DNA from 2 places in the Geodermatophilus normandii genome. Region 1 is predicted to be linked to the other one. Evidence: riboswitches for the same ligand, from Rfam matches in the RefSeq annotation. Region 1 holds a riboswitch; the other holds the start of a gene.
The links. A riboswitch is a leader RNA that binds a small molecule or an ion and turns the genes downstream of it on or off. The one in region 1 is predicted to bind cyclic di-AMP.
Positions count from the first base shown of each region.

Region 2: another riboswitch for cyclic di-AMP. It lies ahead of JD79_RS22810 (VldE C-terminal domain-containing protein); the one in region 1 lies ahead of JD79_RS07785 (C40 family peptidase).

Region 1 is NZ_QGTX01000001.1:1,579,844-1,583,032, forward strand. Features, by position in the region: partial or broken gene JD79_RS07775 (YhjD/YihY/BrkB family envelope integrity protein) at 1-702, opposite strand, end outside; gene JD79_RS07780 (hypothetical protein) at 760-999, opposite strand; cyclic di-AMP (ydaO/yuaA leader) riboswitch at 1,175-1,316, shown strand; gene JD79_RS07785 (C40 family peptidase) at 1,328-2,452, shown strand; gene JD79_RS07790 (hypothetical protein) at 2,488-3,039, opposite strand; gene JD79_RS07795 (DUF3817 domain-containing protein) at 3,145-3,189, shown strand, end outside.
Region 2 is NZ_QGTX01000001.1:4,178,933-4,182,121, forward strand. Features, by position in the region: gene JD79_RS20165 (hypothetical protein) at 1-127, opposite strand, end outside; RNA gene rnpB (RNase P RNA component class A) at 578-991, opposite strand; cyclic di-AMP (ydaO/yuaA leader) riboswitch at 1,119-1,267, shown strand; gene JD79_RS22810 (VldE C-terminal domain-containing protein) at 1,539-2,159, shown strand; gene JD79_RS20185 (PIG-L deacetylase family protein) at 2,202-2,921, opposite strand; gene JD79_RS20190 (DoxX family protein) at 3,039-3,189, opposite strand, start outside.

The sequences.
Region 1 (3,189 bases):
CGGCAGCGACAGGAACACCACGAAGCCCTGCAGGAACCCCGAGAGGCACGCCGCGGTGAACAGCGCACCGCTGACCAGCGCGCCCCAGCGGTGCCGCCCACCGGCCACCACGCCGAAGCCCCAGAGGATCGGCGCGGTCAGCACGAACAGCACCGTGTAGTAGCCGACGGCGAACCGGCCGAGCGCGGGCCCGAACCCGTCCTCGCGGGCCAGGTCGGCCATGAACCCGGCGGCCAGCAGCAGCGGGTAGAGCAGCAGCGGGGTCACCACGACCAGCGGCAGCGTGGCCAGCCGGCCCCGCCAGGCGGTGAGGTTCTCCCGACGCTGGCTGAACCGCAGCAGCGCCCGCCGCAGGCCCTCCCCGTAGAGCGACAGCGGGAGCAGGGCCAGCAGGAAGCCCAGCAGGTCCAGCCGCACGCCGGCGTCGACGAGCCGGGCCACCGCCCCGGGCGCGCCCAGGGCGGACGGCAGCAACTCGGCCAGCCGGCCGCTGAGCGTGCGCACCTCGGCGGGGGAGGTGACCAGCGCGGTCAGCCGGACGGCGACCAGGATCAGCGGCACCACCGCGATGCCCGCGTAGAACGTCAGGCCTGCGCCGATCAGGGCGAGGTCGCGCCCCCGCAGGAGACGGCGGGTGCCGGCGAGCAGCGCCCGGGACTCGACCAGCAGCCGGTGCCCCGTCCGCCTCTGCCCGGGATCCACCCCCTCAGCCCACCAGCCCGGGCGGTGGCGCGCCCGTCGGGACGGCGGTGGCGACGGTCAGTCGTCGCTGCCGTCCTCGTTGGTGCTGGCGTCGTCGGTCGTGGGCGCGTCGTTGCCGGGGTTGGGCCCGGTCTCCTGACAGCTGGCGTCGTTGTCGTTGTTCGCGTTCTGCCCGTTGGCGTCGCAGTTGGTGGGGCCGCGCGAGAAGTCGGTGTTGTCGCCGCAGGCGACCAGCGAGCCGAGGAGCGCGACCACGACCAGCGGGCGGGCCAGGCGCATGCGGAGCGAGGAGGACATGCCGTCATCGGTACACGTCCCCGGGGGCGCCCAAACCGCCGGGGGGTGCCCGGACGTCCGGCGGGTCCCCGGTCGTGAGCCAGGTAGTTACAGAGAAGTGATTGTCACGCGCGGGTCACGGCCCTTACGCTCAGTGTGTCCAACGGGGCGCTCCGTCACCAGCCTGGGTGACACCCCGTGGACGCCGTCGAGCCGGTCCTCCCCCACGGAGGCCGGGCCGGGGACCCACCTGAGCACTGGGGTGTAGCGCGCACGCGCGCCGGGCGACTCCACGCCCGAACCCGTCAGCTAACCCGGTAGGCGGCATGGGAGAAGGAGAGACAGCCGCGTGGCGTCCCTGCGCACGTCCGTCCCCGGCCTGCCCGCGACCCGCCGGTCGCGTGGCCGCCGCGCCGCCCTCGCCCTCGTCGGCGCCCTCGGTGTCGGCCTCGGGCTCGGTGCCGCCCCGGCGCCCGCACTGGCCGAGGAGCCGACGACGTCGGCGCAGGCCGCGGAGCTCGTCGCCGCCCGCGGACACGACCTCGAGGTCGTCACCGAGCAGTTCAACGAGGCGCGTGAGGCACTCGGCGCCCAGCAGGCGGCCGCGGAGGCCGCCGCCGCGCAGCTGGCCGCCGCCCGGGCCGCCGTGGACACCGCGCGCAGCCAGGTCGTCGGCATCGCCCGCTCGGCCTACACCGGCGAGAGCATGGGCTCCCTGCAGGCGCTGATGACCAGCGACACCGCCGAGGAGTTCGTCAACCGCGTGTCGCTGCTGCAGGGCGTCGCCGGCTACCAGGGCGAGCTGCTCGGCCAGGCCGTCACCGCCACCGAGGCGGCCACCACGGCCCAGGCCGCCGCCACCGAGGCCGCCGCCGAGGCGCAGCGCCAGTACGACGCCGTCGCCGCCCAGCAGGCCGACCTCGAGTCGCAGATCGCCGACTACCAGGCCGACTTCGCCCGGCTCAGCGCCGAGGAGCGCCGCGCCGCCCTCGAGGCCGCGGCCGCCGCGCACGCCGCCGAGGAGGCCCGCGCCAGCCGCGACGAGGAGCGCGAGGACACCGCGTCGTCGTCCGGGTCGGCGTCGGCCGCCGAGGAGCCGGCCGCCGCGGCCGCCCCGGCCAGCAGCGTCGCCGGGACCGTCGTCGCCACCGCGATGGCCCAGCGCGGCAAGCCCTACGTGTGGGCGGCCGCCGGCCCGGGCTCCTTCGACTGCTCCGGCCTGACGCAGTACGCCTTCCGTGCCGCCGGGATCAGCCTCCCGCACTCCAGCAAGCTGCAGTCCCAGATGGGCACCGCCGTCTCCCGCGCCGACCTGCAGCCCGGTGACCTGGTCTTCTTCTACAGCCCGGTCAGCCACGTGGGCATCTACATCGGCAACGGCCAGATGGTGCACGCGCCGACCTCGGGCGACGTCGTCAAGGTCGCGAGCATCGACGTGATGGGCGGCTACGCCGGCGCCCGCCGCATCGGCTGAGCCCCGCGGGGCGGTCACCAGGACCCCGGCGCCGGTCAGGCACCGGGGTCCTGCTGCGTCCGGACCTGCTGCAGCAGGCCCCACACGAAGGCCGCCGTCGCACCGGAGGGCAGCCGCACCTCCCAGCGGGTGACCACCTGGGGGTCCACCTCCACCGCGCCGGGCAGGCCGCTGACGTCGGCCACCACGTGCTCCCACACCCGCAGCCGCCCGTCGGCCGCCGGTGGCACCGGGGAGCCCGCGGCCCGCACCAGGTGCTCGTGCAGCACGCTGCCGCCGGGCGCGGACAGGACCTCCCAGCGCAGGTGCGGCCACAGCGGCAGCGGCCAGCGGCGGACCTCGAGGTCGAGGTCGCCGAACCGGCGGTCCCCGGTCTCGGGGGCCGGCCCGAGGACGGCGGTCCGCAGCGCCAGGCCCCGCGGCGCCCGCGGCGCGTGGTGCAGCGCCTGCCAGCGGGTGTGCGCGGCGTGCGCCTCCGCGCGGGTGGCGCCCAGGCGGGGGAGCGCGGCCGCGGCGAGGTCCGGCCGCAGGTCGGCCATCCGGCGCAGCAGGACCAGGCAGAACTCTCGCCGCGCCAGACCCCGCACGGTCGCGACCCTGCCACCCAGCTCACACCCGCGGGCGGGACACCCGGACGCCCTGCCGCGTTGGGACGACGGAACCCCGTCCCCAGCGCAGGAGACCCCGCACCGATGAACCCCCGCACCGTCGCCCTGGCCTTCCGCACCGTCGCCGTC
Region 2 (3,189 bases), 2.6 Mb from region 1:
CGGCGGCCCAAGCGAAGCCAGCTCGAACGTCAGTGCACGGGTGCTTCGGCCATGGCGGTCCCATCTCGTCGAAGTAGACCCGACTGCCGGCCGCGTTCGACCAGAAGTAGACGGCTGCGCCGCACACGGGGCAGCGAGCATTGGGCCTCAGCCAGCGAGCCGAGTAGGGCAGTGCCGGATAGCGGACCGTGGCGGGTCGCGGCGGGGCTGGATGGTGGTCCTGCGTGAACCAGCTCGTCGAGTAGGAGCTTGAGCTCTGCCTGCCCGAGGACCCTCGTGTGACGTCGTGCGCAGAGACCCAGTGCATGGTCCCGTTTCGACCACGTCGCCAATGCCCCCGCCGCCGGTACTTGGCCAACGTGCCTCCTGCTCGGGCCGACGCTGGATCGCAGCCTCCCATACGAGACGTTCAAGTCCGCCCTCGTTGCCGGCGGCCGCGCGCAACGGGTGCGGACACGTCCGGGTCCTCGTCCTCAGGCGGGCCGTGGTGGGCGCCGTACTGGCTCCCGCGGCTGAGGAACATCTGAGGAACGGGGACCCCCGCCGGACCTGAAAAGGCAGGTCAGACGAGGGGCGACGGACGAGTCGGCCTGTACGCCGGGTTCTGTCCTCGGGCGCCTCGCGGCCTCCCGATGGGCGGTCATCCATCTAGGCCCGCCGTTGCCGGCGGGCTCGAGCGGTCCACCCGCAGGCTCGGGCGGGCAGCCCTCGAACGCCTGCGCAGGACGACGTTCCCGCCGTCCCTTCTCGACCTTGCTCCGGGTGGGGTTTACCGAGCCGCACCGGTCACCCGGTGCGCTGGTGGTCTCTTACACCACCGTTTCACCCTGACCGGCCGTGTCTCCGGAGAGGCACCGCCGGCGGTCTGTTCTCTGTGGCACTGTCCCGCGGGTTCCCCCGGGTCGCCGTTAGCGACCACCCTGCCCTGTGGAGCCCGGACGTTCCTCGGCGACGGGGTCTCCCCCGCCGACGCGACCGCCCGGCCGACTCGTCCGTCGTGCCCGCAGTCTACGGACCCTTCACAGCGGAACTGCCCGGTCCGCGTTGTGACTATTCCGTAACCCACCTACGGTTGCCGGGTCCGGTCGGTCGTCACCGCCTCCACCCGGGGGGAGCCGCACCGGATGCCGCCGAGTCGTGACCATCCGTGGCCGCGAGCCGGGGACCCACCGAACCACTGGGGTGAGTCCCGCTCCCTCGGGAGCGGGTAGGGCGCATCCCCGCCCGAACCCGTCAGCTGACCCGGTAGGCGGCCATGGGAGAACGGAGAACCGCAACGGGGTGCGCCGTAGGCGCCTGCCCTGGCGCGCCCGCACCCCCTCAGAGACGGACGCCGCGACCCGCGCACGAACGCCGGTCGCCGCGCATCCCGAGCCGGACCGCGACCGCTCTCGCGTCGGCCTGCCCTCCAGCAGGTGCCCGCCGCCCGGTCGCCCGCCCGGCCGTCCCATCCGGGGGCTTCCGCCCCACTCACGTGACGGTGACCGCTGAACACACGGCGGCGCCGCACGGAACCGACGTCAGGAGCTCTCCTCGTCATGCCTTCGCACAGCTCATCCCGCACCGTCCGCCGCACCGTCACGGTCGGCGCCCTCGCCCTCGCCTTCGGTCTCTCCGGGCAGTCCGTCGCCCAGGCCGAGGGCCGGTGGGACGGCCACCGCTCCGACTGGTCGCACGGCTGGTCCCACGACCGGGACGAGGCGCCGGCCGCCGCTCCGGCGGCAGCCCCCGCCGCGGCCGCGGCTCCCGCAGCCGCGGCGGCCCCGGCGGCGGCCGCCGCCACCGCGGTGGTCGCGGTGTCGACCGACCTCACCGGCAAGCCCACGCCGACCTCGACCGCCTACAGCGCCTGGGCCGCGCACGTCCGCCCGGTCGTCGCGGAGGTCACCTCGACCTTCGGGGTGTCCACGGTCCTGACCCGGCCCGGGCACTCGCCCACCCAGCAGCTGGCCGCGGACTTCATGGTCTACGCGGACTCCGCCAAGGGGAACGCCGTCGCCCAGTACGTCATCGACAACGCCGCGCGGTTCAACGTCGAGTACGTCATCTGGCAGCAGCGGATCTTCATCATCGGCGGCTCCGGCTGGCGGGCGATGGAGGACCGCGGGTCGGTCACCGCCAACCACTACGACCACGTGCACGTCAGCTTCAACCCCTGATCGACCGGGACGCGGCCCCGGGTCCCCCGGGGCCGCGTCCCCTCACCCCGCGTAGAGGGCGAAGCCGGCCACGCGCCGGCCGTCCAGCTCGGGGGTCGCCATGTCGACCTGCTTGCGAGCCTGCTCCTCGACCGGCTCGTCCGACAGCGCCTCGAGGTAGCGGCGGTGCTCGGCGAGCGAGGCCACCGCCCGGTCGACGACGTCGGTGACATCGACGGTGTGCGTCACCCCGACCGGCGTGGCGACGGCGGTCCACCGCACGCCCCGCCACGGCTCCTGGGCGGCGAGCTCCGGGAAGATCCACTCGTTGGCCGCGTCGCCGACCGCGTCGAGCGCGCAGCGGCCCAGCGCCCGGTGGTCGGCGCTGTTCCAGTAGCCGACCGCCGCGCCCGGGGGCGTCCAGGTGTCGCCGTGGTGCATCGTCACCACCAGGTGCGGCCGGTGCCGCCGGATCGCCGCCGCGAGCGACCGGCGCAGGTCCGTCCCCTCGGTCAGCCGGCCGTCGGGGTGGCCGAGGAACTCGACCACCGACACGCCCACCACCGCGGCCGCGGCCCGCTGCTCGCGCTCCCGCAGCGGCCCGGCCTCCTCCGGCGGCAGCCCGGCGATGCCGGCCTCGCCACTGGTCGCCAGCACGTACCGGACGTCGCGTCCGGCCGCGGTCCACGTGGCGACGGCGGCCGCGCACCCGTACTCGACGTCGTCGGGGTGGGCGACGACGACCAGCGCGCGCTCCCAGTCGTCGGGCAGCGGATCGGCCATGCGGGCAGTGTGCCCGGCGTCGGCGCGCGGCGGCGGGCTCGGGACGCAGCCGGGTGGACGGCGCCCGGCCGACCGGGCCCGACCCGGTCCCCACCCGCGGCCGCTGATCGACCGGCGTCAGCGACCGCGGGCCACCCGCAGCGCGGCGGCGATCATCGGCGCCTGCAGCGGCAGCCGGACCGCGGCGGCCGCCAGGAACGCCGGCCGCCCCCGCGCGAGGCGGACGTGGTGCAGGTGCGCCGGCAGGAACGAGGCGAGCAGCCCGGCC